One region of the Bradyrhizobium sp. USDA 4541 genome, then DNA from elsewhere that is predicted to be linked to it. Evidence: predicted binding sites of a transcription regulator. Region 1 holds the regulator's gene; each other region holds the start of a gene.
What was found. The regulator LexA, encoded in region 1, represses DNA repair genes until DNA is damaged. The targets are predictions, from matches to a motif close to TGTTCNNNNTGTGTTCNG.
Positions count from the first base shown of each region.

Region 2: J2R80_RS42715 (ribonuclease T2) is a predicted target of LexA. The motif match lies at 2,904-2,921, and genes of this name have one in related genera.
Region 3: recA (recombinase RecA) is a predicted target of LexA. The motif match lies at 3,393-3,410, and genes of this name have one in related genera.

Region 1 covers NZ_JALJZF010000001.1:5,810,152-5,820,560, forward strand. The annotation lists gene J2R80_RS27610 (nuclear transport factor 2 family protein) at 1-14, shown strand, start outside; gene J2R80_RS27615 (SPW repeat protein) at 301-663, shown strand; gene J2R80_RS27620 (MFS transporter) at 997-2,325, opposite strand; partial or broken gene J2R80_RS27625 (ComEC/Rec2 family competence protein) at 2,755-4,798, shown strand; one part of gene J2R80_RS27630 (IS5 family transposase) at 4,762-5,187, opposite strand; one part of gene J2R80_RS27630 (IS5 family transposase) at 5,190-5,525, opposite strand; gene J2R80_RS27635 (hypothetical protein) at 5,598-5,885, shown strand; gene J2R80_RS27640 (hypothetical protein) at 5,882-6,109, opposite strand; gene J2R80_RS27645 (hypothetical protein) at 6,255-6,683, opposite strand; gene lexA (transcriptional repressor LexA) at 6,940-7,644, opposite strand; gene glp (gephyrin-like molybdotransferase Glp) at 7,888-9,099, opposite strand; gene J2R80_RS27660 (HAD family phosphatase) at 9,126-9,752, opposite strand; gene J2R80_RS27665 (hypothetical protein) at 10,191-10,346, opposite strand.
Region 2 covers NZ_JALJZF010000001.1:9,052,098-9,062,506, forward strand. The annotation lists gene J2R80_RS42695 (TonB-dependent siderophore receptor) at 1-613, opposite strand, end outside; gene J2R80_RS42700 (DUF3617 family protein) at 1,334-1,864, opposite strand; gene J2R80_RS42705 (hypothetical protein) at 1,908-2,207, opposite strand; gene J2R80_RS42710 (hypothetical protein) at 2,374-2,850, shown strand; gene J2R80_RS42715 (ribonuclease T2) at 2,964-3,650, shown strand; gene J2R80_RS42720 (23S rRNA (adenine(2030)-N(6))-methyltransferase RlmJ) at 3,886-4,746, shown strand; gene J2R80_RS42725 (cold-shock protein) at 5,008-5,220, shown strand; gene J2R80_RS42730 (outer membrane protein) at 5,494-6,117, opposite strand; gene uvrC (excinuclease ABC subunit UvrC) at 6,384-8,495, shown strand; gene pgsA (CDP-diacylglycerol--glycerol-3-phosphate 3-phosphatidyltransferase) at 8,690-9,304, shown strand; gene moaD (molybdopterin converting factor subunit 1) at 9,301-9,552, shown strand; gene J2R80_RS42750 (molybdenum cofactor biosynthesis protein MoaE) at 9,620-10,087, shown strand; gene prmB (50S ribosomal protein L3 N(5)-glutamine methyltransferase) at 10,087-10,409, shown strand, end outside.
Region 3 covers NZ_JALJZF010000001.1:4,897,659-4,908,067, forward strand. The annotation lists gene J2R80_RS23030 (hypothetical protein) at 25-228, opposite strand; gene J2R80_RS23035 (hypothetical protein) at 1,191-1,376, shown strand; gene J2R80_RS23040 (hypothetical protein) at 2,120-2,356, opposite strand; gene J2R80_RS43765 (LuxR C-terminal-related transcriptional regulator) at 2,748-3,056, opposite strand; gene recA (recombinase RecA) at 3,513-4,601, shown strand; gene J2R80_RS23050 (hypothetical protein) at 4,937-5,815, shown strand; gene J2R80_RS23055 (thioesterase family protein) at 5,846-6,277, opposite strand; gene gcvP (aminomethyl-transferring glycine dehydrogenase) at 6,456-9,329, opposite strand; gene gcvH (glycine cleavage system protein GcvH) at 9,353-9,718, opposite strand; gene gcvT (glycine cleavage system aminomethyltransferase GcvT) at 9,738-10,409, opposite strand, start outside.

The DNA of each region.
Region 1 (10,409 bases):
CGCCGCTGATCTAGGCTCAGCGCTGGAGCTGACGAAAAAGTCGAGGGCCGGCGGGCCCTCGTAGTCAGGGAGAGTGCGCGGGGCCGGGCGCCTCGCGGCTGCACCCAACTCGCAGGCTATCCGGATCGCGCTGCATTGCGAGGAGGGACCAAGGTCGTAGGCTGCGGAACGCGGCTTCCGGGCGCCCGGACGGCAGCAAGGTCGTCGGCTCGCGGATCAGCAGCGGCAACACATCGCAGGTCGGACAGATGCTTTTTTGTCCGCGCCGCACCATGTCTTCGGAAGAAGGAGGTGAGGATCATGCGCATTCAACACTGGCAGGATGCTGCCAGCCTGTTGGTAGGCGCCTGGCTGGTCGCATCGCCGTTTGCACTGGGCTTTTCCGGGGCAGCTCTCTGGATATCCATCGCGCTCGGATTGGGCGTCGTGCTGTTCGCCCTGGAGGCATTCATCATTCCGTCCTATCTGGAGGAATGGGGCGAGATGCTGATGGGGTTGGCTCTGGTGGTGGCACCCTGGACGTTCGGCTACCAGCAGGGATCGGTCACGACGAGCAGCGTGCTCGCCGGGGTCGTGGTGATCGTGCTCGCGTGCTGGGAGCTGACGATGGATCGTGATTTCGCCACCTGGTGGCACGATCGCTGGCATCACCGAGCTGGCTGAGAGGAAGCTGACTGAGACGCTGGCCTGACCGCCAACCAAAGGCGGCCGGAGCGGGGATTTGCGTGGCGCGGGATCCCCTCCATGCCGCTCCGACGTAACACGGATGCAGGTTCTGCAGAGACATCTCGCCAGAGACGGCGGGTGTGGGACGATTCAGAAGCGTCGTCCCGCACTCGCTGGACGGCGGCCATGGCGCCTGCTGCAGGGTGAGAGCGCTTTCGAGCGACGTGGATAGCGGCTCGCGTAAGGAAAACGCGTCGAGACAAGCTTCGAGAGTCCCGTTCCGATCCCGTCGGAACGGAGCTGTAGTCGCCCGTCAGCAAGGCGACTCCGTCACGATGCGGCTTTCGCCTCGATCTGCTCCCAAATTCTGGTCTTGCGTGTTTCGGGCATGATGAAAACGGCGATCACGAAGCACACCGCGGGAACGACAATCGGGTAGATCAGCGCATAGCCGATGCTGCCGGTCGCCGCGAAGGCGGCTGATGTGATGAACGGCACCAATCCGCCGCCCCAACCATTGCCGATATGATACGGCACCGAGACCGAGGTGTACCTGATCCTGGCCGGGAAAAACTCCGCCAGGAACGCGCCGACCGGCCCGTACACCATCCCGACGTAGCAGACGAGGATGAAGATGATGAAGACGGCGACCGGATAGTTGATGTGTCCCGGTTGCGTGACCATGCCGAGCCACAGATACAGCGGATAGTAGGTGATCGCGGCAAGCAGCATTCCTCCGAGGATCACGGACTTGCGGCCGATCTGATCCGACAGCCAACCAAAGAAGATCAGGCTCGGCGTTGCGATCAACAATGCGGCTCCCACGATGTAGGCCGAGGTAACCGCATCGACCTTGGAGACCTGCTGCAGGAAGTACAGTGCCCAGAATTGACCACTGTACCAGACCACGCCCTGTCCAATCAGGACGACGATAGCGATCAGGATGTACTTGATGTTGGCGCTGAGGAAGGCTTCCCGCCAGGGATTCCTGGTCATCTGTCCCTGTGCCTTGATCTCCTGGAAAATCGGCGTCTCCTGGAGTTGCAGGCGGATGTAGATGGCGATGGCCACCAGCACGAACGAGACCAGGAACGGTACGCGCCACGCCCATTCGTCAAAGGCCTGATTGCCGGCCCAGGTTCGGGTCAGAACGATCACCGCCAGCGACACCACGATCCCGAGCGTCGGCGAGGTTTGTAGCCAGCCCGTGTAGTAGCCGCGGCTGTCGTCCGGAACATGCTCGGCGACGTAGGTGATGGCGCCGCCATATTCGCCGCCCAGGCAGAGACCCTGGATCATCCGCAAGCCGAACAGAACGAATGCGGCCGTCAGGCCGATCGACTGATAAGTTGGGATCAGTCCGATCGCTCCCGTTCCCAGGCCCATTCCGCTCAGCGTAATGAGGAATGTATATTTGCGGCCGACCCGATCGCCCATCCATCCGAACAGGAAGGCCCCCAGCGGGCGGATCAGGAATCCCGCAGTGAACAGCGCGATCGTGCTCAGCAGGGCTGCGACGGGGTGGGATTGCTCAAAGAACTTGACCGACAGAACGGCGGCCAGGCTGCCAAAAATATAAAAGTCGTACCATTCAATGATGTTTCCCACTGACGCAGCGACAATCACGCGGCGAAAATCGCTTGGTACTTGAATTGCCATGTGCTGCTCCTCTCAAAAGCAAACGCTACTCCTCGCGTTTTTCAGCGATCTATCCGCTCGCGGAGTGCGCGTGGTGCACGGCGTTACAGGCGAGATTTGCGCGTTCGTCCGCAACGCCTGATCTCAGGGGAGTTGTGGCCACCTGAGAGGAGCTCCAGCGGCCTTCAAGTGCCGCGAGCCGTCACTGCCTCATCCCTGTCTATTTGGGAGTGGAGGCATCAGGACAGTCTATTCCTAATGTGATCGGTATCTTAGTGAGACTTTCGGCTCGATCGATTTGACGCAGGCGGCAGCTGTGGCCCGGCGCGAGCTAGGCAAGGCGCAGGACGATCCAGGTACCCCGGGCGTTCCCGGTCCGTATTCTGCATCCGTTCCGCTGGGCGACGGGGCCATCCGCTAGCCTGCCGCCCGGCAGGGATCGCAGGCGGAATGGCGGAGCAGGGCACGACGCCGGGCGGCAAACGCGGCTACGCGGGGACGTGGCCGCCGCGCACGGCTGCGCCGGTCGGCGGCTTTCTCCCGGGCGCGCGCCGGGATCTGGAAGCCTCTCGTCGAGACATTGCGGCAATGGGCGCGCGCGGAGGCGGGGGCGGGCCGCCTGTTGCCCTGGGTGCCGGTGGCGTTCGGCACCGGCATCGCGTTCTATTTCGCGGCCGAGCACGAGCCGGTGCTGTCGGTCGCGGCCACCGCCGCAATCCTGCTCTGCCTGCTGGCGCTGCTGCTGCGGCGGCGCAGCGTGTTTCCCGTCATCGTGATGCTGGCCGCGGTCGCCGCGGGCTTTGCGACGGCGACCTGGAAGACGGCGCGCGTCGCTCACACGGTGCTGGCGCGGCCGATGTTCTCGGTGGCGCTGACCGGCTTCGTCGAGACGCGCGACATCCGCGAGAAGACCGATCGTTTCGTGCTGCGTGTGGTTTCGATGGAGAGCCCGCGCGACATGACGAAGCTCGATCGGGTCCGGCTCTCGGTGAAGAAGGGCACCGCGCCCGATGTCGGCAGCTTCGTTGAATTGAAGGCACGGCTGATGCCGCCGCTCGGGCCACAGCGCCCGGGCTCCTATGATTTCGGCCGCGACCTGTATTTCCAGGGCATCGGCGCCTCCGGCTTCGTGATGGGCGCCGTCAAGACCAGGGAGCCGCCTGCGACCGGCGGCTTTGCGCTGCGCTACGCCGCCTTCATGCAGGGCCTGCGCGACACCATCGACGCGCGGATTCGCACCACGCTCGACGGCGACCAGCGCGCGATCGCGACCGCCTTGCTCACCGGCCGGCGCGATGCGATCTCGTCGCCGGTCAACGATGCGATGTTCATCTCGGGACTCGGCCACGTGCTGTCGATCTCCGGCTACCACATGGCCGTGGTCGCCGGCGTCGTGTTTTTCGCGGTGCGCGCGCTGCTCGCGCTGTTTCCGGCGCTGACGGCGGCGCATCCGATCAAGAAATGGGCGGCGGCGGCCGCGCTGGTCGCCGCCGCATTCTATCTTCTGCTGTCGGGCGCGGAGGTCGCGACCCAGCGGTCATTCTTCATGACCGCCGTGGTGCTGCTCGCCGTGATCGTCGACCGCCGGGCCATCACCTTTCGCACGCTGGCGGTGGCAGCGCTGATCGTGCTCGCGATCGCGCCGGAGGCGCTGGTGCATTCCAGTTTCCAGATGTCGTTCGCCGCGACGCTCGGGCTGGTGGCGCTGGTGCAGATCGGGCTGCCGAACCTGCTGGCGTCGCCCGACCATTCGGCGACCGCGCGCGTCGCGCTGTGGGGCGGGCGCGAGCTCACGATGCTGATGCTGGCCTCGCTGGTGGCGGGGCTGGCGACGACGCCCTATGCCGCATTCCATTTCCACCGCGTGACGCCCTACGGGCTGCTCGCCAACCTCGCGGCGATGCCGGTGGTCTCGGCGGTCGTGATGCCGGCCGGCCTGCTGGGGCTCGTCGCCATGCCGTTCGGCTTCGACGGCGTGTTCTGGGCGATCATGGGTCTTGGCATCGACTGGATGATCCTGGTGACGCAATGGGGCGCCGCACTCCCGGGCGCGGTCGGCCGCATGGCGGCGTTCGGCATCGGGCCGCTGATCGCAGCGAGCGCCGGCATCATCCTGCTCGGGCTGCTGCGCACGCCGCTGCGCTGGTCAGGTGCGGTGCTGCTGCTGGTGGCCTCGGTCTGGGCGCTCAGGGTGCCGCAGCCGGACGTGCTGATCTCGGGCGACGGCCGCAATGTCGCGGTGCGTGGCGGTGATGGACGGCTGCATCTAATGCACAGCGCCAAGGATGCATTTTTGGTCAAGGAGTGGCTGGCGGCGGACGCCGACGCGCGCACCGCCACCGATGCGTCGCTCGGCGAGGGCGTCTCCTGCGATGCCAGCGGCTGCGTGACCCAGGGACCCGGCGGCGCCTTCGTCGCGCCGGCGACCCGGCCGGAGGCCCTAGGTGGTGTGGACACTTATCGCAGCCATAGGACGATGGCAGCGAGAGTGACGACGGCCCGGTAATTCCGGGCGGTCTTTTCGAAGCGGGTTGCGACGCGTCGGAACTGCTTGAGCTTGCTGAAGCAGCATTCCACGAGATGGCGCTGGGCATAGAGATGTTTGTCGAGCGGATATTTGAGGGCTCGCGAGGGGTTGTTGGGGATGACGGCGAGCGCCTTTTTGGCGGCGATGTCTTGGCGCAAACGATCGGCGTCATAAGCCGTATCGGCGATGACGACCTCGGCGGGCAGCCCCTCGATTAATGCAGCGGCTTGTGGTGCATCGCCCTTCTGGCCCGCGGTGAGCGTGAACCGCACGGGGCATCCCAAGCCGCGTACGGCCATATGTATCTTCGTGCTCAGGCCGCCGCGCGAGCGCCCGATCGCTTGATCTTCAGACCCCCTTTTTTCGCCCCGGCGGCGTGCTGATGCGCCCGGACAATGGTGGAATCGACGATCAGATATTCGAAGTCCGGATCCTCGGACATCGCCTCGAAGATGCGGCACCAGACACCCTTGCGGCTCCATCGACTGAACCGCCGGAACACGCTGTTCCAATCTCCAAAAGCCTCCGGAAGATCACGCCAAGGAGAGCCCGTACGCACGATCCAAAGCACACCTTCCACGAACATCCGGTTGTCCCGCCCGGTCGAGCCCTTCTGATCGGGCCGGCCTATGATCAGCGGCGCCATGCGCTCCCAGGCCGCGTCGCTCAACACCAAACGCTCCATCACACCCAAGGCCGCCTCCCAAAAAGAAGCCTTGAATCTGATTTGCTCTCAAAAGGGAATCCTTAGAGTCCACACCACCTAGTGGACGACTGCGAGCGCGCAGGCCTGATCGTGACGGCGCGGCCGGCGCCGCAGGGCTGCGCGGCATCGGTGATCGATGCCGAGCGGCTGCGCCGCCACGGCGCGCTGGTGCTGCGACGGAGCAGGGACGGCTACGTCGTCGATGCGGTCAAGCCCGGCGGGATCGACCGGCCGTGGTCGCCGGCGGTTCCCGGCGACGGCGAGAGCGAGACGACGCTACGCGCCCCCGCGCCGCGGCCTGCGGTGGATGCGACGCCGGCCGAGACCGATCTGCAGGGCGATGATTAGCCGTGGTCCGGCAAGGGCGCGCTCGGCAGCTCGAACAGGCCGAGATGGTATTCGTCGGAGTCGGGGCCGGCGTCGGGCTTCTTGACGAGAGTGAAGGAAGCCTCGGGAAATTGCTCCCAGACTTTCAGGTCGTCGGCCGTTACCGTCAGCCAACCGAACCGGAACATGTAGCGGCCCGGTTCCGTGACGCGTCCAGCCTTTTGCCATGTGACCTTATCGACCACCGCGCACGTCCTCCGTACCCGATGATGCGCCAAGGTGCCGGCCGACGCAAATCTCCTTCTGCGCCCCGGAAGCGGGAGTCCGGGGTCGCCCGAAATTGCTTAGGTCATCCGCCGCCGAACAGCTCATTCCACGGCGACGATGCGCTCAACCCAAAAACAGCGTTGCGAATGCGGAAGGCCGCCGCTCCACAACCTTCGGCTTCTGCTCGACCGGCGGATGCAGCGCCGGCAATTGCAGCACGCTGACGCGCTGTCCCTCGACCAGCTGGGTCACCAGCACATGGCTGCCGTCGGGGAATTCGACCGCATCATGATGCCGATCGGGCACGTCGGGCTCGACTTCGTTGAATACGCCGACGCGATAGTTCAGCGTCTTGGTCCAGATCCAGCGGCTGTCGTAGCGAACGTTCTCGGCGAAAGCGAGCTCGGTGCCCGGCAGCATGCAGACCGCGACAGTGGGGTCATTCTCCGAAGCAAAGCCGCGGGTCGACGTGCCGCGGAACGTCGTCGTGATCAGCGTCTCTCCGACAATGGCGGGGCGCGATGCCACGGCGTGCAGACTATAGTCACACATCGGATGGCTCCTCATTTCGAGGTAGCGACCCGTGCCTCTCCTTGAGGCATTAGGGCCTCTACCAGAGTGGACGATAGCGAACGAGCGTCTGCTCGTTTCTGGGCGATTGTACGACTGGTCCGAGATCGCTCCGATCACAAACACGCGACGCTGCGCGAGAGGTATCGGAGCGCATCGGGCAGGCCGTACGCTACACTATCATGCAAGGAACGATCCGACGTGTTGCTCGTTCCCGGCCGCCGCAAGTATTTGCAATTCAGTATTTGCGATAAAGGCCGATCAGCTTGCCCTGGATGCGGACCCGGTTCGGCGGCAGGATGCGCACTTCATAGGCGGTGTTGGCCGGCTCGAGCGCGATCGATGCGCCGCGGCGGCGGAAGCGCTTCAGGGTCGCTTCCTCCTCGTCGATCAGCGCCACCACGATGTCGCCGGTATTGGCGACGTCGTTGCGCTGGATCAGCGCCATGTCGCCGTCGAGGATGCCGGCATCGACCATCGAGTCGCCGCGTACCTCGAGCGCGTAGTGCTCGCCGGCGCCGAGCATGTCGGGCGGCACGCTGATGGTGTGGCTGCGGGTCTGCAGCGCCTCGATCGGCGTACCGGCGGCGATCCGGCCCATCACGGGGACCGCGACCGGACGGTTGCCGTCGTCCTCGGCAATCGGCGGCGTGCTGGCGCGCCGGCCGAGGGTGCCTTCGATGACGCTGGGCGTGAAGCCGCGGCGACCGTTGCCGCCGCCGGCCGAGAGTTCGGGCAGCTTGATGACCTCGATGGCGCGGGCGCGGTTCGGCAGACGGCGGATGAAGCCGCGCTCCTCCAGCGCAGTGATCAGGCGGTGGATACCGGACTTCGAGCGCAGGTCGAGCGCATCCTTCATCTCGTCGAAGGAGGGCGGTACGCCGGCCTCTTTCAGACGTTCATTGATGAAACGCAGTAGTTCGTACTGTTTGCGCGTGAGCATCTCGAGTATTCCCCCGGTTGATAGCGTCGTTCGATTCCGAGACTCTTCTGGTGGGGCCTGCAGGCCGGGCCTGACCTCAGGAGCATGTGCTCGATGCACCTGCTTCCATGCAGCTTCCCGAATGTAGACACCAGCACTCGAAACAAATCATGAACGGACACTATATGTTCGATATGTGTTCCGCAACCACTTAATTTCCGGTGAACGTGTCGGGCAACGCACAATCGGCGGGGCGCGAAAACCCTATTCGGGCAGTGTCAGGATCTCGCATTCGCTGCCTTCGACGGCCGCCGCCGCGAACGGCGGGCGCACGAGAAGTGCCCGTGCCGCAGCGAGATTCCCGAGCAACGACGAGTCCTGCTGCGTCACCGGCGTTGCGATCAACGTGCCGTCCTCGCGCGCTTCGAGCCGTGCACGCAGATAGTCCTCGCGTTGGTCGTTGGCGGCGAGGTCGCGGCCGAGCAGGGCGCTCGTGCGGCGATGATGAATCACTTTCCGGCCGCTCAGCGCCCGAATCAACGGCACCAGGAACAGGAAGGCGCAGACATAGGACGACACCGGATTGCCGGGCAGGCCGATCACCCTCATCGCGCCGAGCCGGCCATGCATCATCGGCTTGCCGGGCCGCATCGCAATCCGCCAGAACGTCATGTCGACGCCCTCGGCTTCCAGCGACCGCTTGACGAGATCGTGGTCGCCGACCGAGGCGCCGCCTGTCGTGATCAGGACATCGGCACCGGCCTCGCGCGCCCGGCGGATGCCCGCCGTGGTCGCCTCCACCGTGTCGGCGGCAACGCCGAGGTCGACGGTCTCGGCGCCCTCGGCGCGCGCCAGCGCCCGCAGCGCGTAGCCGTTGGAATAGACGATCTGGCCGGGGCCGGGCTGCGAGCCCGGCATCACCAGCTCGTCGCCGGTCGCCAGCACCGCGACCTTCGGGCGGCGGCGCACCGCAAGTCCCGGATAGTTCATGGCGGCCGCCAGCGACAGCGCGCGGTCGGACAGGCGGCTGCCGCCGGCGAGCAGCACCTCGCCCTCACGGAAGTCGACCCCAGCCGGGCGGATGTGCCGCCCGACGCTGGCGGCCTCCGTGATCGTGATGTGGTCGCCGTCGACGGCGGTGTCCTCCTGGATGATCACCGCGTCGGCGCCATTGGGGATCACGCCGCCGGTGAAGATCCGCACCGCCTCGCCGGCGCCGACCGTCCGGTCGAACGGCCGGCCGGCGGCGACTTCGCCGATCACCTTGAGCCGGGCCTTTAGATCAGCCGCATCGGCGGCGCGCACCGCATAGCCGTCCATCGCCGACATCGGCTGCGGCGGCTGGGTGCGGAGCGCCGCGAGGTCGTGCGCAAGCGTGCGGTGGTAGGCGGCATCGAGCGCGACCATCTCCTCCGGCAGCGGTTCGGCGCCGGCGAGGACGGCGGACAGGGCATCGGCAACCGGCATCAGGGCCACGCTCAGAGTTCCTCAATTCCTAATCTTCAAATTCCAAGTGCGGTCAAAGCCCTTGCCACGTCATCCGTCGATGTCACGTGGATAGCATAAAGGCCGCGGGCCCGCGCACCTTCGATATTGGCGGCCAGGTCGTCGAAAAACAGGATCCGCGACGCCGGCACGCCGATGGCTTTTACCACATGATCATAGGCCTCGGCGTCGGGTTTGCGGAAGCCGATGCTCGAGGACAGGAAGACGTTGCGGAAATGGCTGAGCAGCTCGGCATGGGTGACCGAGAAATGCGCGACATGGGCCGGATTGGTGTTGGAGAAGGCGTAGAGCGGCATCCGCTTGGCGGCCGCCGCGAGCAGCGGGGCGATGCCCGGCATCTCGCCGGTGAAGATCGCATTCCAGCCTTCGAGGAACTGGGCGTCCGTGATGTTGATGCCGAGCGTCCGGCGCAGATTCTCGAAGAATGCCGCGTCGTCGATCCGGCCGATCTCATGATGCTTGAAACTGTCGTCGACGACAAAGCGCGTGGCGAGCTCGGCGGGCGCACACCCGGCATGCTGCGCCCAGTGCGCCATCACCTTGTCAAAGTTGATGTCGAGCACGACGCGGCCGATATCGAACAGCAGCACGTCGACGGAGTTGGGAGTGAATTGCGAGGTCATTGCATGAAACCGTGTACGAGAATTGCGGGCAGGCGGCAATGTCCTCGATTTCAGTGACCGGTGTGTGGATTGTACGTGGCGTTGCATCCATCGCGAGACTGTTCCCGCGCACACCACCGTCGTCCCGGCGAAGGCCGGGACCCATAACCACCGCATTTGATCAGGAACGGGATCGTGGCCCCAGCGTCGCGCAACAATTGAGATTTGGGGTAAGGGGTCCCGGCCTTCGCCGGGACGACGGCGGGTGTCGTCGCTTGTGCGTCAAACATCCGCATTCTCGCGACATGATCTGTCCGAGCCTTGCTCTTCGTTTCACCCTATATTTTTGCTACGGGGCTTGGCTTGCCGCGTCGGGCAACTCAGTGGCACGCGCGCGCGCTTTCAGGGTACCAAGCGACTTGATACCTGCCGGCGGCTTGGTGCCCGCCGGCGTCGCTCTCACAGCCTGGACAGCGCCAAGCCGAGGTAACCGATCAGCGCACCGGTGCTGAGAATGATGACGACGAGCGCCTGTTCCGAGCGTGCTTGCAAGGTTTTCCGGGTCACGGCGTTGGACGCTCCGTCTTCGAGATCATGCGGTCCAACGAACAGCAACGATTTCCGTTCCGGTCCTTCCCCCGGGAACCTTCACGACCTGCCGAGTGACGCGACGGGCGC
Region 2 (10,409 bases), 3.2 Mb from region 1:
AACTGCCCTGGTAACGGTCGTAGGTGCCGCCCTGCAGCTGCACCTCACCGAATGCCGTCAAAGGCGGCCGCTTGGTCGTGACATCCACGATGCCTCCCGGAGAGCCGAGGCCATAGAGGCCCGAGGCTGGTCCGCGGAGGATCGACACGCTGTCGAGACCGTAAGGTTCGATCTTGGGAATTGCGAAGTTGCCGCCGCCCTGGCGCAGGCCGTCGCGATAGATCCCTGTATAGGTCGCGTCGAAGCCACGGATGTAGAAACTATCGAACCTTGGATCATAGCCGAACGCCGTGGTCGTCACGCCGGGCGTGTAGCTGACGGCGTCCTTGAGCGTCTGAACGTTGCGATCCCTTAGCTCCTTTTGCGTCACGACCGAGAGCGATTGCGGCGTTTCGATCAGCGCTGTGCTGGTCTTGGTGCCGGCCGTGCTCGCGGTTGCGACGTACCCCGTGGTCGTACCGATCGCGCCTCCTGTGCCTTGCGACCGCGGAGCCTGGCTCCGGGCGGGCGCCGCGGCACTGCGGCGCCGGTTCGCCGCGACCGCGCGCGAAGTCCTGGTGTTCTGGCTTGAAACGACGGCACCGCGCTTCCTTGCGGCGCCAGGTTCATCCACCGTCACTGCGGGAAGTTCGCTGACATTGCTCTGCGGAGGACTTGTCTGCGCCTGAGCGCTGGCGACGTCTGCACCCATTGACACAAGTATGACCGAACCGAGTAGCGCCGCATTGATCGCAGCCGTTGATGCGAGCAAGCCGCGCTTGCTCCGCAACGAAGCCATTCCCACCGAACAAATCCCCACATTGCCTTACGCCGACATCGATCGAGCCGCGTTTGCGACAAGGCCGGCATCGATTGGGGCGGACTTCTATCGGCGGGATGATCGAAATTCCACACGCGCAAAATAGAATCGATGGAAGCAGAAACGAAGCGCAACACTGGAGTGATTCAAGATGCGCAACGCTGGAACGATTCAAAACGACATGTTGGCGCGTCAGGCTTTCGACACAACGAATGCGAATGCGATGCGCGTCGTCTCTCGCAGAGAGTCTCGAACGCGGGAGCACGCGGCGATCATTCGATGATGTTGCATCCGTCGACGTCATCGCGCGCCAAGGAGCGCACGAACGCGGTGAACCGTCATCTCCGCGCAAAGGCTTCGCCTTTGCGCGGAGATGACGGGGAGGGATCGGATGGATTTCACATCGCCTCAGCGCAAGATTGCTTTGCAATTTTGTCGCGAGCTACTCGAAGTGATGGTGGTGCAAGCTGCGCAGCCTCTCAGCATGCGAGGCGATGCATTCGGGCGCCCGGCAACAGCCGGATGCGCTGCGCGCTACTTCTGCTTGGGCATGAGGCCCTTCAGCTTTTCCATGTCCTTGACGTTCATCTTCATGCCGCCGGGCATGATGATGTCGCCGGCCTTCTGGTCGCTCTTGCAGGCGCCGAGCCATTTCGCCTCGATGGTCATCGTGGTGTCGCGCGAGCCGGCCGCGCCGCCCTCGGCATGCGAGGTGCTCTTCACCGTGTAGGCGGAATTGAAATCGCCGACGATCTCGGCATGGCTCTGCATCGTCATGCCGGCGACGCTGCAGACGCTGTCGCTGACATAGCCGGTCGCGGTCTTCTTGATATCCTGCTTCGAGCAGACTTCCTTGGCCATCGGCGAGGCCGCCGCGCTCATCTCCTTGTCGGTGGTCTCGTCGGTGCAGTGCTGCATGGTGATTTCGGGCATCGGCCCGCCGGTGCGCACCATCTTCATCTCCCACAGACCGGCCTTGCGGATCGGCAGGTCGACGGCACTTGCGGCGCCAGCGGACAGGACAAGGCACACAGCCGAACCAAGCAAGGCAAGCTGTCGGGTCATGCGGTCGGCTCCCGGCTGAACGATCGAAAGATCCGGTGCGCGCTCAGTAGAGCGTGCGCAGCGGCCTCTGGGCTGCGCCATAGGGCACCCAGCGACAGGCGAAAGAGATGTAGCCGCCCGGATAGTTCTGCATCGCAAGGAACTTAACCACCTTGCCGTAGGAGGCGCAGTGATCGACTGCGAGTTGCCGGGCGTCGCTCTGGGTCGCCAGCGTATAGGCGATGATACCGCCGGTATCATTGCCCTTGAACGGCGGTACCGGCTGCATCCAATCCGCCCGCGCCGGCACAACGGCCAGCATCCCGCAAACGGCAACCAGGCACGCGGCCAATTTCCTTCGCATCGCAGACTCCATTTCGCTTCGAGCCAACATAGAGTGCGCCGGCGACCGTGAAAAGAACGAGCCGGCTCCCCAAAGTGGACTTCTCCGCAGGTGTTGCCGCCCTGCACTTGACCTTGCCGGGGCTTCGCGGCACCGTCCGCGGCATCGGATAATCGGGTGGATTCCCATGCGCAACCTGTTCAACTCCCGCAATAAACTCGGCCGCAAGCTCGGCCTCGGCGCCGCACTCGTGGTCGGCCTGCTGGCTTTCGGGGGTACGGCCCAAGCCGCCAATCCGCTCGAAATGAACTTCTGGCTGTCCGGCCCGCGCTATGACGGCAATGTGGCCCCATGCGAGAAGGCCCTGACGGTCATCAGCACGCAATTCCAGGAAAAGGAAGCCACCTTCTGGAATTCGCCGCTCGTGATCACCGGCTTCAACGGGATTCACGAAACCGCCTTCCGCCCCTGGCAGTCCGACAATATCCCGCGCCGTTATTGCACGGGCGAGGCGATGCTGAGCGACGGCAAAGTGCGCAAGGTGCACTATTCGATCATCGAGGACGGCGGCTTTGCCAGCATCAATCAGGGCGTCGAATGGTGCGTCGCGGGGCTCGACCGCAACTGGACCTATAACCCGTCCTGCAAGGCCGCGCGGCCCTGATCTCCGACCAGATTGCTAAAGCAGGAGCCGCCGCCATTTGGACGGCGGCTTTTTGTTCTTGAAATGTTCTCGCGGCCTGCTAGGCTCTGGGCGGTCGAGTGAGGGAGCGTTTGATGCCTCGGTTGGACACGATTTCCCGATTTTTGATTTCGGTTGCCATTATTCTGTGCGGTGCGGTCGGGGCGTCGGCCCAGGATCGCCGCCAGAATGCGCCCGGCGAGTTCGATTTCTATGTGCTGTCGCTGTCGTGGTCGCCCTCGTTCTGCGAGGCGGCGAGCGAGCGCGGCAACAACGGCCGCGGCACGCAGGCGCAATGCGGCGGACGGCCATATTCCTTCGTGGTGCACGGCCTGTGGCCGCAATATGAGCGGGGCTTTCCGGAATACTGCCAGCGGCCTTCGCCGCGACTCGCCCGCAGCATCATGAGCTCGATGCTCGACCTGATGCCGGCGCCCGGGCTGATCTACAACGAGTGGGACAAGCACGGCACCTGCTCCGGTCTCGGCGAGCGCGCCTATTTCGAAGCCATCCGCAAGGCCCGCGCCACGGTGAAGATCCCCGAGGAATTCCTGCAATTGTCGGAGCCGAAGACGGTCGCGCCCGACGAGCTGGAGACGGCATTCATCAAGGTCAATCCGGGCCTCAGCAACTCCGCGATCTCGGTGACCTGCGACAGCAAGCGGCTCAGCGAGGTGCGGATCTGCCTCAGCAAGGATCTGGAATTCCGCTCCTGCGAGGAAATCGACCGCCGCGCCTGCCGCCGCGATCAGGTGCTGATGCCGCCGGTTCGCGGCGGCTGAAACTCTGGGTCATGGCCGGCAGACCCGCGCTGCGCGTCGTCGCGCAGCATGTCCCGGCCACCTGCGCCATCGCGAAACAAGCAAGATAAGGCGCAGATGCCCGGGAGCCCCGGCTACGCCAAGGCTTCGCCGAGCTCGGACGTTACCCCCGCCGAAGCTTTAGCGAAGGCCGGGACAAGCCCGGGCATGACGAGTACAACATGCGCACCCTTTGGGAGCGCAGCACGATCATCACATGAACTACCGTCACGCCTTTCATGCCGGCAGCTTTGCCGACGTCATCAAGCACATCGTGCTGGTGCGCATGCTCACCTATCTGCAGGACAAGCCGGCGCCGTTCCGCGTCATCGACACCCATGCCGGCGCCGGTCTCTATGATTTGACGTCGAGCGAAGCGCAGCGCGGCGGCGAATGGCTCACCGGCATCGCGCGGCTGATGCAGGCGCGGCTCTCCGACCAGGCATTGCCGCTGATCGCGCCCTATCTCGACATCGTCAGAGCATTCAATCCGAAAGGCGAGCTGAAAGCCTATCCTGGTTCGCCGTTGATCGCGCGGGCGCTGCTGCGTCCGCAAGATCGCCTCACCGCCTGCGAGATCGAACCGTCGGCGCGCAAACAACTGATCGACGCGCTGCGACGCGACGCGCAAGCGCGCGTCGTCGATCTCGACGGCTGGATGGCGCTGCCCGCATTCGTGCCGCCGAACGAACGGCGCGGCCTGGTGCTGATCGATCCGCCGTTCGAAGCGAAGGACGAGTTCGAGCGGCTGGCCAGTGCTTTCACGGAAGCGTACGCGAAGTGGCCGACCGGCTCGTATCTTTTGTGGTACCCCGTAAAAACCCGGAGAGCCACCGATGAGCTAACGCGCAGTGTGGCTGCTGCAGCAGCAAGCAGCCGGCCCGCCGGCAAATGCCTGCGATTGGAATTCAGTGTGGCACCGCAAGAAGCAGGCGCAGGCCTCGTTTCCACAGGGCTTTTGCTGGTGAATCCGCCGTGGACGCTGGCGAATGAGTTGAAGGTCATCCTGCCCGAACTCGAGAAGCCGCTCGGTCAAGGCGGCGCGGGACGCTTCAGACTCGAGACGCCTAAACCATGATCGACAACCTCCTACTGAAAAGTTCAATTTTGAGCATAGGCAATTTGCGCGGAACCGTATTATGCTCATCCTGTTACGACTGGCTTTACGTTCCGCTTCCGCGAATGGTTGCGGCGGAGTGACAAGGCCGAAATAAATCCAGGCAGACCGGCGGCGTGACGCCGGCCTGTTCAGGTGGCCAAGCTTCCGACAAGCGAATGTCGGTCAACCGCTACGCGGCGTGCGCGTAGCGGTGGAGCAATACGGGGGAGGAGTTTCCCGATGGCCATGACTGGGACAGTCAAGTTCTTCAACGGAGAGCGTGGCTACGGCTTCATCAAGCCTGATGATGGCGGCCGCGATGTGTTCGTTCACATCACAGCTGTCGAGCGTGCAGGATTGAAGGACCTGACTGAAGGACAACGCATTACGTTCGAGGTTGAGCCCGACAAGAAGGGCAAGGGCCCGAAGGCGGTCAACCTGGTGGTCTCATGACGAGCGCTCGCGATGCGCGGCTCGGAATGAACACCGAATGAGGCGTTGCGTGTGAGTTGGCTGCCGAGCGCGTGGCTGGCGCTCGCTGGATGACCACCTGCATGATGCGGACGCGACCGGCGGAGCCGCATATCCCACACGTGCGGCCCACCGATTGGATTCGCGCACGCCGCGGCATGCATGTCGCATGCGCGACGTTGAGATCATCAACACAAAGAAAAACCCGGCCGCGCTAGGCGCGGCCGGGAGTTGATGGTCGACGTTTTCTTGTTCTCAGAAGTGATAGTTGATGCCGGCGCGAACCAGGCTGAAGCTGTAGCCGTTCGACACACCACCGGTGATCGTGAAATTGCTGTTGGCAAGGTCGACGTAGAGATACTCGATCTTGGCGCTCCAGTGCGGGGCAAAGCCCATTTCGGCGCCGGCACCGACGGTGAAGCCCGCATTGGTGTGGCTCTCCGTGATGCCGAACGTCTCGCCGCGCAGTTCGCCGAAGGCGAGACCGCCGGTCGCGTAGAACAGCACGTTATTGACCGCATAGCCGGCGCGGCCGCGCACCGTGCCGAACCACGGGTTGGAGAACTTCCACGGCGCGAACCGGTCGTCGGCTGTGGTGCCCTGGATATCGGCCTCGATACCGAACACCCAGGGGGAGCCGTTCTGGAAGTTGTAGCCGGCCTGTACACCGCCGACGAAACCGGACGGCTTGGTCGGGTTGTTCTCCACCGAGCCCCAGCCATAGCCGACATTGCCGCCGAGATAGGGGCCCGCCCAGCTATAGGCATTGAGCGGCTGATAGACGGTATAGGGCGATCCGTAATTGAGGTCGGCCGACGCGGCCGAGGTCGTCCAGCCTGCAACGATCAGTGCCAGCGCACGCGCAACAAACCGGGTCATTGGTACTCTCCAGAACGCAACTGCCGCAGCCCGCCGGCGAGGGCCGGCGTGGTTACGGAATTCCACTTTTTTCGCTAAGGTTTATCGAGAGTTTTAAGTTAAAGGGCTGTTAAGCCCGGTTACCGGCCCGCTCATCAGTCTTAACAAGGTGTTACGCACCCCTTCCCGGCGCCCGTGCGGGGCCGGTAACCTCCTGCAATCGAGGTGCTTTTTGTAGGTGCCGTCAACGCTGGCGACCGCTCGCCCAAGCACTTAGTTTACGGCCCATGGTTCACGATTCTCCCGAGCGCCCGACGCCGGCCCCCAAGGTTGACTCCAAGGTTGACTCCAAGGCTGCCCCCAAACCACGGCGCGGTTCGAAGTCCGACCTGCCGCAGGACGATCTGACGCTCGATACAAGTGACGTCGATCCCGAAACCTCCGCCGCCGAGGAGGAGGACGAGGCGCGCCTGCCCGAGACTTCGGAGGACGCCGCCGAGGCGGTCGCCGAGGGCACGCTCTCGGTCGGGCATGCCGCGATCGAGAACGCGGTCCGCCTCGCCCCGACCTCGCCCGGCGTCTACCGCATGCTCAACGCTGCCAACGACGTGCTCTATGTCGGCAAGGCGAAGAACGTCAAAAAGCGGCTGTCGTCCTACGCGCGGGCCAACGCGCCGCTGCCGGCGCGGATCCTGCGCATGATCGCGGCGACCACGCAGGTCGAGATCGTCTCGACCATGACCGAGACCGAGGCGCTGCTGCTCGAAGCCAATCTGATCAAGCAGCTCCGTCCGCGCTTCAATGTGCAGCTGCGCGACGACAAGTCGTTTCCCTACATTCTGATCACCGGCGACCATTGGGCGCCGCAGATCCTCAAGCATCGCGGCGCGCAGTCGCGGCCCGGGCGCTATTTCGGCCCGTTCGCCAACGCAGGCGCAGTCAACCGCACCATCACGGCGCTGCAGCGCGCGTTTCTGATCCGCTCCTGCACCGACGGCTTCTTCGAAAGCCGCAGCCGGCCCTGCCTGCTCTATCAGATCAAGCGCTGCGCCGGCCCCTGCACGCGCGAGATCGACTTCCCCGGCTACAGCGAACTGGTGCGCGAGGCGACCGAATTCCTCTCCGGCCGCAGCCACGCCGTGAAGGAGCTGCTCGCGGCCGAGATGGAGAAGGCCTCCGGCGAGCTCGAGTTCGAAACCGCGGCGCTGTACCGCGACCGTCTCGCGGCGCTGTCGGCAATCCAGTCGCAGCAGGGCATCAATCCGCGCACGGTCGAAGAGGCCGATGTGTTCGCGATCCACCAGGAGGGCGGCTATTCCTGCGTCGAGGTGTTCTTCTTCCGCACCGGCCAGAACTGGGGCAACCGCGCCTATTTCCCGAAGGCCGAGAAGAGCTTCACGCCCGAAGAAGTGCTGTCCTCGTTCCTCGCGCAATTCTACGACGACAAGCCGCCGCCGAAGCTGATCCTGCTGTCGCACGAGATCGAGGAAAGCGCGTTGCTCGCCGACGCGCTGTCGGTCAAGGCCGGATCCAAGGTCGAGGTCTCCGTGCCGAAGCGCGGCGAGAAGAAGGAGCTGATCGGCCACGCGCTCACCAACGCGCGCGAGGCGCTCGGGCGCAAGCTCGCCGATACCGCGACGCAAAGCCGGCTGCTGGAGGGCATGGTCTCGACGCTCGGCCTGCCGCACACACCCAAGCGGATCGAGGTCTACGACAACAGCCACATCCAGGGCACCAACGCGGTCGGCGCGATGATCGTGGCGGGACCCGACGGGTTCATGAAGAACCAGTACCGCAAGTTCAACATCAAGTCCGAAGGGCTGACGCCGGGCGACGATTACGGAATGATGCGCGAGGTGCTGGAACGCCGCTTCAAGCGGTTGCTGAAGCCGCCGGAGGGCGAGGCCGCAGCCAAGACGAAAGCGGATGACGATTCGTTCCCGCAATGGCCCGACCTCGTCATCATCGACGGCGGCCGCGGCCAGCTCAACGCGGTCCGGGAGATCTTCCAGAATCTCGGGCTGACCGAGGTCTCGCTGATGGCGGTGGCCAAGGGTCCTGAGCGCGATGCCGGGCGCGAAACCCTGTTCATGCCCGACCGCGAGGCCATCAAGCTGGAGCCGCGGGACCCGGTGCTCTATTTCATCCAGCGGCTGCGCGACGAGGCCCACCGCTTCGTGATCGGCTCGCACCGCAAGCTGCGCAAGAAGGACATCCGCGAGGCCGGACTGCAGGAGATCCCGGGCATCGGCCCGTCCCGCAAGCGTGCCCTGCTGCACCACTTCGGAACGCTCAAGGAGATCGAGCGGGCCTCGATCGCCGACCTCGGCAAGGTTCCCGGCGTCAGCGCCGAGAGCGCCCGCAAGATTTTCGAGTTTTTCCACGCCCAGCCGGGTTAAACCAAAGGCGAGTCATCAGGGCGTCGCCTGCGACAGGGGCATCTAGGGCATGATGCGGAAAAGTGTGAGGCAGTTATCCGAAAAGATCATGCTTAAACAACGAGCTAAGGCGCTATGACGATGCAGCGCAATCTGGTCGCGCTTGACGCGTCCGCACGGTTGACCTTCTCGCTTCAGCGGTATTGGTAGAACGGATGAACATCGCCACGACCCGGGGACAGACCAAGACCATGTCCCTCCCGAATATCCTGACCTACGCCCGGATCGCCGCGATCCCGGTGGTGATCGGCTGCGTCTACTGGCAATCGATCCTGGACGGCCCGTTGTGGCTGCGCTGGGTGGCGCTGGCCGTGTTCATTGCGGCGGGAATCACCGACTATCTCGACGGCTATTATGCCCGGATCTGGGACCAGCAGTCCGCCTTCGGCCGGATGCTCGATCCGATCGCCGACAAGCTCCTGGTCGCCTCCAGCCTTCTGATGCTGGCCGCCGACAATTCGATCCATGGCTGGACGCTGTGGGCGGCGATCGTGATCCTGTGCCGCGAGATCCTGGTCTCGGGCCTGCGCGAATATCTCGCAGGGCTCAGGGTCAGCGTTCCCGTCACCAAGCTGGCGAAATGGAAGACGACGATCCAGCTGGTGGCGATCGGCTTTCTGATTGCCGGCGAAGCGGGCGAGCAGGTCTTCCCGGCCACCACCCTGATCGGCATCGTGCTGCTCTGGATGTCGGCTATCTTCACGATCTACACCGGCTGGGATTACTTCCGTGCTGGCATCCATCACCTCATCAAGGAGGATGAGGGATGAAGCTGAAATATTTCGCATGGGTGCGTGAACGCGTCGGCAAGGCTGAAGAGATCGTCGAGCCGCCGGCTGAGGTGCGCACCGTCGGCGACCTGATCGGCTGGCTTGCGGCGCGCGACGATGCCTACGCCTATGCCTTCGAGAAGCCGACGGTGATCCGCGCCGCGATCGACCACGCCCATGTCAAATCGGACGCGGCGATCTCCGGCGCCCGCGAGATCGCGTTCTTTCCGCCAATGACCGGCGGCTAGGATAGCGTTTTCGAGCGAAGTGGGTACCGGTTCGCGTGAAGAAAACGCGTCAAGCAAAGAAGTCCACATGACCGTCGCAGCGACCATCCGTATCCAGCAAGCCGACTTCGACGTCGCGCAGGAGATCGCGGCCTTGAGCAGGGGCCGCACCGATGTCGGCGCGGTCGTCAGCTTCAGCGGCATCTGCCGCGGCAGCGAGCAGGGCGAGCCGATCGCGGCGCTGACGCTCGAACATTATCCGGGCATGGCGGAAGCCGAGATTGGACGCCACGCCGACGAGGCGCTGGCGCGCTGGCCGTTGCAGGGCCTCACCATCATCCATCGCTTCGGCCGCATCGCGCCGGGCGAGAACATCGTGCTGGTCGTGACCGCCTCGGCGCACCGGCAGGCCGCGTTCGAGGCCGCCGAGTTCCTGATGGACTATCTGAAGACCAGCGCACCGTTCTGGAAGCGCGAGGAAAGCGCGCGCGGCGCGAGCTGGATCGAGGCGCAGGGTCATGACGACGCGGCCGCCGCGCGCTGGACCAAATCCTGATGGCCAAGCGCAGCAAAGTGCCGGCCAGGCGCAGCCCCGCCGTGCCGAAAGCGCCGAAAGTCGGCGCCGGCGAGCTGCAGACCCTGTTTGATTTCCTGCGCTATGCGACGAGCCGCTTCAACGCGGCGAAGCTCGTGTTCGCGCACGGCACCACCGATCCGGTGGCCGAGGCCGCGTTCCTGATCTGCGAAACGCTGCACCTGCATCCCGACCAGTTCGAGACCTTCGCCACCGCGCGCGTCACCGTGGCCGAAGGCAAGCAGATCCTCGACCTGATCGAGCGCCGGATCGCGACGCGGAAGCCGGCCGCCTATCTCGTCAA
Region 3 (10,409 bases), 910 kb from region 1:
GGGGCGTGCACGATAGACTGTGCCTCAGTCCCCATTGCTGCCGCGGGTCCGTTCCCGCCCCAGATTGTTCAGCTCGCGATCGATCCGCAGCTGCACGCGGCGGATCGCCAGAAGATCGAGCTTTGCTTCGGTCTTGCCCGTGAAGACGCGATCGCCGATCTGGAAGCGCCACGTCCAGACGCCGGCCATCAGCTGAGTGACGCTGAACTCGATGCCCCTGTGGATCATCTGTATCGGTTCCGCGAAGGAAGGGCGGTCGTCGATATTTAAACCATTAGTTGTAGTAATGATTAGCGCCCGTAAAAAGATCGTGTGAAAGGCCGCGCCCGTTCGGGCCGTCGTTGTGGATTCCGGAAAGGATTCGTCCGCCGGCAGCGTCGCCACGGAACGGTCGCCAGCCATGTTGCCTGCCCAGCGCCGCCCAATTCGCGTTGCTTGGAGCAGGCCAATGTTACGAACACTGGCGGAACCCGAGTCTTCCCGTCGAACGCTACGGAGTTTTTCCAGGGCTCAGGAGGGGTACGAAGGTAGTATGCAGATTGTGCCAAGCCGTTATCGGACGCCGTCGCGCCTGTCAGGTTAACTTGTTGATTATCAGGGGAACTTCGGGCGCAAGGCGCGTCGCATGGCCGGAACTTTGTTCTTGGCCGGAGAACTACGGAATTTTAAACGGCCCCAACAGGGGGCCGCCAACCCGTCCCGGAGGCGGGTTTTCCTCCAGCAGTCGGGGGGCTACCTGTCTGGCTGGGGGCCCCCAAATAAGGGCACTGCCGGGTCAATTGTTCCAGTAAACATTCCGCGAGAACAGATCGCGACCCGCAGGAAATTATGGGGCCAGAACATCTGAGGGCCTTCTCAATAGTCCTACCGAGAACATCGGCTAGCCCTTGGTTACGCCGGGGTTAAAGCCAAGCCGGCCACTCGAAAAATCAAAGCTGTCGCGCGCCATGGAAAACTGCCCCCTCGGCGCCATGGAGGTTCTAGCTTGAGGTGGGGGCGTCCAGAATCTTTCCCTACCCCACGGGCGCTCCTCGGCCTCAGCCTCCCTGTCGGGGTGCTGGGGCCGTTTGTTTATGTAGAATCCAGTTTGGCTGGGGCCGCAACACTCGGAGCCCCTGCCCAGTAGCGGCGCGGTGAGGCGGTCTCAGCGTTCGTTCCAACGCGCTGGGGCCGTTTCTTCAGGACACCTGATGCCGGCGCACTTCTCCGGCCGCCATGTTGAGAACTGGGATGTGATCGGCGGCCAGCTGTCGCCGAATGAGGCTAACAGCCCATCCCTCCGGGATTGCATCCAGCACTCGGTCAACGGCTTCTTCGCGCGAGGTCGCGGCGAGCCAGATTTGGACCTCGCCGTCATCGGTCGTCACTCGGACTAGATGAACCTCGGTCGCCTGTTGCATGAGCAATAAAAGCGGCATCGAGGGAATCGTTTCAAAAATCTTCGCTTAAGTTAAGCCTGGAACCGCAATTAGGGCGCTATCGCTGACATGCCTACTTTAATGCGGACACGAAGACCGTGGCGCAAGCTCTCTGTATGTTCAGGCTCAGTCACCACGACGGCGTCGAGTACGGCTTCATGGCGTTCGCGGCGATATCGTTCGTAGCGCTCATCGTAGGCATAGGCGCCCTGTTTATGTGATGAGCCTGTCATCTCATGGATGATCCAACCGCCTTGGCCTCGGCGTGTACCCCCTCGCTGGGGCCGTTCTTTGGGCCAAGAAAAATCCCGGCTCGCGCCGGGCTTCATAGTTCAAGCTGACCTGCGAGATAGCGCCGCTTCTCGACTGCCGCGATGTCGAGAGCCTTTCAGCACCTCATTCACGCGACCGGATTCACGTCATATGTCGCAGCGATTCGACGGGAAGGGCCCGTAATGAAAGAGGCCGCCAAGTGAGGCGGCCGCTTTCTCACATGAATATTGCAATCGCAGCGATAGCAATGGGGCACAGCCCCAGCACCACAATGCTCGCTCTAAAAAGTAGGTCACTGGTCATGACACAACCTCTGCGTGAGGTTGGAATCTAACTCGGGATGACCACCAAAACAAAGTGCAGTTTGTGCCACGCTAGGAAATTAATCGTGCGCTAGATGAGAATAGGCCGTCAACTGAGGTGGCCCTTTACTCTCCCAGCTCTCTGCGGATTCGGTCGCGGTGCTGAACGTGCAAAACCTGGCATGAGTAGAAGTTATCCAGAAGCTTCTTCGCTTCCGCTAGATCGTGCCCGTGATTGGCAAGGTGCTCGATCAGTCCCTCTTGCTCGGCAATGTGTCGTTCGCCTTGGGCAATATGCCGCTCGGCTTGCTCCAGATGGCGAAGCTGCATCTCGCGGTGCGCTATTGTGGAATGGTTCGGCATGGCCGCGCTCCCTTCCTATGCAGGCGGGAGCGCTGTTGGTCTCTCAGCCACCGACGCCTACGGGCAAAGCCTTGGCCGGTGATGATGATATCGTATCACGTTCCGTTGCCCCCGGTTCGTTCTCTCAAGATTAAATTCCCTGATCTCGGTCAAAGGCGGGACGGGGATAGAACATCCGATGGGTCGCCTCGGTAGTCCTACTGAGAACACCGGCCAAGCTACGGTTTCCGTTCGCTTAATCCGAACATTCAAACTAGGATACGGGGACTTAAATACGGCCAGTACCGATCTGTTGGTACTGGCCGAAAACCGCTGTCCCGTTTTTGCGAAATACGCACTATTGAGCGGCCCCAGCAACTTTGGGGGCTGTAGGGGCCGTTGCTGGGGCCATCTACCGGGCGGCCCGATGCACCGAGCCAGGTTTGCGAAAGACTACTGTAGGCCAACTAGCCAATCTTTCCGCCGCGTCCACGATCTGAGCTTGAGAGTGGATGTGGAGCTTCCTGAGTAAGCGAAGGCGCTGGACCGATATTTGCGCTTCTGTTCCGCCGATCTGCGTGGCGATCTGAGTATCACGCCGCCCGAGAGCCATGCGCCTCAGGAGTTTCTTTTCACGCGGGCTCAGTATCAGCGCCGTCACGGCGCGAACATTGCAATACCGACGATGATGAGTGGACTTAGTCCGAACAGGACAATGCACGCGCTTATAAGTATGTCACTGCCCATGACACAACTCCTGCGTTGGAGCTGGAACTTACACCCGCCGGCAATAAGTTGTGTAGTGCAGTTTGTGCCATTGGGCTGGCACGCTCCATTCACCAACGGAGAACCCCGGTAACGCTTCTCCCTTGTGGAGGGAGAACACTTGGCGGACCATAACGATTGCTAAAGCCAGAACATCCGATGGGCGACTCAGTAGTCCTACCGAGAACATCGGCCAACCCTTGGTTGCCACAGGATTAAATCCAAACTAGGCCACTCGAAATTTCAAAGCAGGCCACTAAGGATGGAAACAGGCCAGTACCGATCTGCTCGAAAGAACATATTGCGAACATAGAACAAACGTGGTACGAGGTTCCAATCAACAACGCATTCCGCCCGATCTCTTCGCCCGTTTTCCCGCTAGCGAATCCCCGCCATAAGGAGCACATCCCAAATGTCCGCCACCGCACTGCGTATCGTCGAAGGATCCTCCATGGACAAGTCCAAGGCCCTCTCAGCCGCGCTCTCCCAGATCGAGCGCCAGTTCGGCAAGGGCTCGGTGATGAAGCTCGGCAAGAACGACCGTTCGATGGATGTCGAGACGGTGTCGTCGGGGTCGCTCGGGCTCGATATCGCGCTCGGCGTCGGCGGCCTGCCGAAGGGGCGCATCGTCGAAATCTACGGGCCGGAATCGTCGGGCAAGACCACGCTGGCGCTGCACACGGTGGCGGAAGGCCAGAAGAAGGGCGGCATCTGCGCCTTCATCGACGCTGAACACGCGCTCGACCCGGTCTATGCGCGCAAGCTCGGCGTCAACATCGACGAGCTCTTGATCTCGCAGCCGGACACCGGCGAGCAGGCACTCGAGATCGCCGACACGCTGGTGCGCTCCGGCGCGGTCGACGTGCTGGTGATCGATTCGGTCGCGGCTCTGGTGCCGAAGGCCGAGCTCGAGGGCGAGATGGGCGATGCGCTGCCGGGTCTGCAGGCCCGCCTGATGAGCCAGGCGCTGCGCAAGCTCACCGCCTCGATCAACAAGTCGAACACGATGGTGATCTTCATCAACCAGATCCGCATGAAGATCGGTGTGATGTACGGTTCGCCGGAGACCACCACCGGCGGCAACGCGCTGAAGTTCTATGCCTCGGTCCGCCTCGACATCCGCCGCATCGGCGCGATCAAGGAGCGCGACGAGGTGGTCGGCAACACCACCCGCGTCAAGGTGGTGAAGAACAAGCTGGCGCCGCCCTTCAAGCAGGTCGAGTTCGACATCATGTATGGCGAGGGCGTTTCCAAGATGGGCGAGATCCTCGACCTCGGCGTCAAGGCCGGCATCGTCGAGAAGTCCGGCGCCTGGTTCTCCTATGACAGCCAGCGGCTCGGCCAGGGTCGCGAGAATTCCAAGGCATTCCTGAAGTCGAATCCCGACATCACCGCCAAGATCGAAGCCGCGATCCGGCAGAACTCCGGCCTGATCTCCGAGCAGATCCTCGCCGGCACGCCCGAACGCGACGCCGAGGGCGAGGAGCCGACCGAAGAGTAAGCCTCCAGCATGATCCGGAAAAGTGCGAAGCGGTTTTCCCTCGCGACAAACGCGAAGCGTTTGTCCGGAGATCATGCTCAAATCATCACATGACTTCGCTGCAAGCGGGCGCTGAGGACGTTGGGTTGCCGACGTCTTCGGCGCCCGTTTGGTTTTGTGTGTCTTTTGTAAAGCAGTTGATCCTCAGCTTGCGGTGCTGATGCCATCGCGCGTAGCCGGAGAGCATCGTGACAAGTCTGATCCTGGCGACAAGTGAACTCGCGAGCTATCGCCCGAGGTAGGCGGGAAGGGCGGACATCGTCGTCGGGTTGAGGCCGCGCTTCGTTTGGGGGAAAATGCCCTCGTCGGATGACCTCACGACCCTGCTGGAACCGCGTTCCGCAAAGCATGTCGATTTCGACACGCACTGGCTCGACTTCGCCAGTTCAAGATGGACCGGCTCGATCGGTCGGGACATTGGGCTTGTCGAGTTGTGCGAGCGTTGCGATAGCGTCGAGCTATGGGCTGATCCCCAGCCGAATGACCAGTTGGTGCTGGCCTGGTTGCTCGACGTGCTCCGCCCGCACCGCCACATCGTAGCGAAGCTCAAGCTGGTCCAGACCGATGTCGAGATCGGCGGGTACCGAGGCGAGAGCTTGGCGAAATGGCGGTTGCCTGCACTTGCGGTGACCGATGATCGGCTGGAATTGGCCGGTCGCGCCTGGACTGCCTATCGCGCTCCGACGCCCGAGCCCTGTTTCGACCTTCTCATGCAGGATCTGTCGGCCATCCCGCAGCTCCGCGCGGCACTGATTGCGTTGCTCGAGGAGCTACCCGGGCAAGACACCGGCCTCGGCGCGTCCGAACTGCGGATGCTGGATCTCGTCGCCGACGGCGAGACAAGCCCACAGGTCCTTTCAAGCGAGCTGAACAGGGAACGCGGCGTGTTCGATTTTCAGGAAGCGGAGCTGATCCTGGACCGGCTCGCCTATTGTCCATCACCGGTCCTGACCGGATTCCCCGCGGAGATCGAAGCGCCCGACGATCTGAAGGCCCGAAACAACCGACTCCTGCACAGTCGGCTGTCGCTCACCGATTTCGGCCAGGAAGTGTCGGATCGCGAGCTCGACTTCAGCCAATACAACACGATCCATCGCTGGTGGGGCGGCACCGAACTGACCAATGAGCGGCTGTGGCGCTGGGACGCCGAAAGCCGGGCCTTGGTTGCCCCGTAAGCCTGATCCGCACCTGTGTGCGCAATCAGCCTATGCCAGCGTCTTCTCCCGGCTTGCGATCAGTGCCCGCAAATCCTCGGTCACCGCGACCGACTGATGGGTCTTCTGATCGGTCGCGACCCAGATGATCTCGCCGGTGGCGCGCAAATCATCGGAGCCTTTGGCGAAGATCGCGAGCGCAAGATTGATCGAGGAGCGGCCGATCTTGGCGACCCGCACGCAGACCTCGATGTCCTCGTCGAACCGGATCGGCGCCTTGTACTCGACGACCGATTTGACAGTGTGGAAGTCGATGCCGGTCCGCGCCACCTCGCCGAGATAGTCGTAGCCGAGCGCGCGGAAATATTCGGTGATCGCGGTGTCGAAATAGGTGAGGTAGTGCGCGTTGAACACCACGGCCTGCGCGTCGACCTCCGAATAGCGGACGCGAAACGGGAAATGGAACCAGAATTCCTCGCGCATGTTTCCTCCTGCCGCGGGCCGGACCATTCCGTCATTCCGGGGCGCGACGCAGTCGCGAATCCGGAATCCGGAAGTCGTGGATCGAGATTCCGGGTTCTCGCTTCGCGAGCCCCGGAATGACACCGAGTGAATCACGCGTCAGAGACGCAGCACGACGTAGCTGCAACAATGGTGCGCTTTACTCCGCCGCCTGCGCATAATCCTCGACCGGCGGGCACGAGCACACCAGATTGCGGTCGCCATAGACGTTGTCGACGCGGCCGACCGGGCTCCAGTATTTGTCCGAGCGCGACACGCCGGCCGGGAAGCAGCCCTCGGCGCGGGTGTAGGCCCGGTTCCAGACATCGTCGGCGATGTCGTGCACGGTATGCGGCGCGTGGCGCAGGGGCGAGGCCTCGACCTTCCAGCGGCCCTTCTCGATCTCCGCGATTTCGTCGCGGATCGCGATCATGGCGTCGCAGAACCGGTCGATCTCGAACTTCGATTCCGATTCCGTCGGTTCGATCATCAGCGTGCCCGCCACCGGGAAGCTCATGGTCGGCGCGTGGAAGCCGTAGTCGATCAGGCGTTTTGCGATGTCGTCGACGGTGACGCCGCTGGTCGTCTTCAGCGGCCGCGGATCGACGATGCACTCATGCGCAACGCGGCCGCGCTCGTTGCGGTACAGCACCGGAAAGTGCGGCTTCAGCCGTGCGGCGATGTAGTTGGCGTTGAGGATCGCGATCTCGGTGGCGCGCGTCAGACCTTCGCCGCCCATCATCAGGATGTAGATGTAGGAGATGGTCAGGATCGACGCCGAGCCAAACGGCGCGGCCGACACCGGGCCGATGGCGTGCGCAGTTGCCCCGTCGGTTGCGGGATGGCCCGGCAGATAGGGCGCAAGATGCGCCTTCACGCCGATCGGGCCCATGCCGGGGCCGCCGCCGCCATGCGGAATGCAGAAGGTCTTGTGCAAATTGAGATGGCTGACATCGGCGCCGTAATCGCCGGGCCGCGACAGTCCGACCTGCGCGTTCATGTTGGCGCCGTCGAGATAGACCTGGCCGCCATGGGCATGCACGATGTCGCAGATCTCGCGGATATGCTCCTCGAACACGCCGTGGGTCGACGGATAGGTGATCATGACCGCGGCAAGGTTGGCGGAGTGCTTCTCCGCCTTGGCGCGAAGATCATTGACGTCGACGTCGCCGCGCGCATCGCACGCGACGACCACGACCTCCATGCCGACCATCGCAGCCGAGGCCGGATTGGTGCCGTGCGCGGAGGAGGGGATCAGGCACACCTTGCGGTGCGGCTCGCCGCGCGCGAGGTGATAGCCTCGGATCGCCAGCAATCCGGCATATTCGCCCTGCGCGCCGGAGTTCGGCTGCAGCGAGACCGCGTCATAGCCGGTGATGTCGCACAGCCATTGCTCCAGCCGCTTGAACAGCGCGTGATAGCCCTTGGCCTGATCCGCGGGCGCGAACGGATGCAGATTGCCGAACGCCGGCCAGGTCAGCGGGATCATCTCCGTGGTGGCGTTGAGCTTCATCGTGCAGGAGCCGAGCGGGATCATCGCGCGGTCGAGCGCGAGGTCACGATCGCTGAGCTTGCGCATGTAGCGCAGCAGCTCGGTCTCGGAACGATGCGTGTTGAATACCGGATGGCTGAGGAAGGCGCTGGTGCGCCGCAGCTCCTTCGGCAGCGCCTCGTGCGCACCGGCCTCGATCTCGGCATAGCTGAGCTTGCCGCCGAACACGCGCCACACCGCCTCGACCGTCTCCGGCGTCGAGGTCTCGTCGAGCGCGATGCCGAGCGTGGTCGCGCCGATGCGCAGATTGATCCGCTCCGCCTGCGCGCGGGTGACGAGCTCGATCTGCTTGCTACCAGCCTCGACGGTTACGGTATCGAAGAACGCTTCGCTGGTCGGCGCGAAGCCGAGCTTGCGCAGGCCGGCCGCGAGCACGGTGGCGCGGCGATGCACGCTGCGTGCGATATGGGTCAGGCCCTCGGGACCGTGATAGACCGCATACATCGAGGCGATCACGGCGAGCAGCACCTGCGCGGTGCAGATGTTCGAGGTCGCCTTCTCGCGGCGGATATGCTGCTCGCGGGTCTGCAGCGCGAGGCGATAGGCGGGCTGCCCACGCGAATCCACCGAGAGGCCGACGATGCGGCCGGGCAGCGAGCGCTTCAGCGTGTCGCGCACCGCCATATAGGCGGCGTGCGGTCCGCCATACCCCATCGGCACGCCGAACCGCTGCGCCGAGCCGATCGCGATGTCGGCGCCGAGCTCGCCGGGCGAGGCGAGCAGCGTCAGCGACAGCAGGTCCGCCGCGACGATCGCAAGCGCGCCCTTGGCGCGCAGCGACGCGATGGCAGGCTTGAGGTCGCGTACCGCGCCCGATGTGCCCGGATATTGCAGCAGCGCACCGAGCACATCGGCGTTGTCGAGCTCGGTCAAGGGATCGCCGACCACCAGCGCCCAGCCCAGCGGCGCGGCGCGCGTGCGCATTACCGCCAGCGTCTGCGGATGCACCTCCTTGTCGACGAAGAACACCTTCGCCTTGACCTGCGAGTGCCGCTCGGCGAGCGCCATCGCTTCCGCCGCTGCCGTCGCCTCGTCGAGCAGCGAGGCGTTGGCGACGTCGAGCCCGGTGAGATCGCAAATCATGGTCTGGAAGTTGAACAGCGCCTCGAGCCGGCCCTGGCTGATCTCCGGCTGGTACGGCGTATAGGCGGTGTACCAGGCCGGGTTCTCCAGAATGTTGCGCTGGATCACGGCGGGCAGGATGGTGCCGGAATAGCCCTGGCCGATCAGCGAGGTGAACACCTGGTTCTGCGCGGCGAGCTCGCCCATATGCGCGAGCGCCTCGGTCTCGCTCAGCGCCCGGCCGAGATCGAGCGGCGCCTTCTGCCGGATCGACGCCGGCAGCGTCTCGTTCATCAGCGCCTGCAGGCTCGCGGCGCCGACCGTCTCCAGCATCGCGTTGACGTCGCGCGGCGACGGTCCGATGTGGCGGCGGACGAAATCGGTGGCGGCTTCGTTGATCGGCTTGAAGGGCGCGTTCATGACGTGATCCTCGGAGTGATCCTTTAGGCGGTGTGCGCGGCGTAGGCGGCCTCGTCCATCAGGCCGCCGAGCTCGCCCTTGTCGGCAATCTTCAGCTTGAAGAACCAGGCCTTGCCGCCGGCGTCGGAATTGACCAGCGCGGGCTCGGCGGCGAGCGCGTCGTTGACCTCGACCACCTCGCCGGAGATCGGCGCGTAAACGTCGGAGGCGGCCTTGACGGATTCGACGACAGCGGCGGCCTCGGCCTGCTTCAGGCTGCGGCCGACCTTGGGCAGTTCGACGAACACGACGTCGCCGAGCTGCGACTGCGCATAGTCGGTGATCCCGATTGTGGCGACGTCGCCCTCGATGCGGAGCCATTCGTGGTCGGACGTGTACAGCGTCGTCATGGGGTCGATCCTTTGGCGTTCAGCGTTTGTAGGTATTGGGGACGAAGGGCGTAGCGGCGACTTTCAGCGGCAGCCGCTGGCCGCGCACTTCGGCGAAAACGGTGGTGCCGACGGCGGAAAGGGCCGTGGGCAGGTAGCCCATCGCAACCGGCGCATTGAGGCTCGGGCCGAAGCCGCCCGAGGTCACCTTGCCGATCTGCTCGGTCGAGCCGGCATCGGCGAACAGCGCGGCGCCTTCGCGCACCGGTGCGCGGCCGTCAGGCTTCAGGCCGACCCGTCGGCGCGCAGCGCCATCTGCGAATTGCGCGAGAATTTTGTCGGCGCCGGAGAAGCCGCCGGCGCGGGCGCCGCCGCTGCGGCGAACCTTCTGCACCGACCATTCCAGCGCGCCTTCGACCGGCGTCGTCGTGGTGTCGATGTCATGGCCATAGAGGCACAGCCCGGCTTCGAGCCGCAGGCTGTCGCGCGCGCCGAGCCCGATCGGCAACACGTCGGGATTGTCGAGCAGCGCGGTGACCAGGGCTTCCACCTTGTCTGCGGGCACGGAAATCTCAAAGCCGTCCTCGCCGGTATAGCCGGAGCGCGAGACGAAGCAGTCGACGTCACTGAGCCGGCGCGGACCGGCATCCATGAATTTCATCGAACCGACATCTGCACAAAGTTTCGCCAACGCCGATTCCGCTTTCGGGCC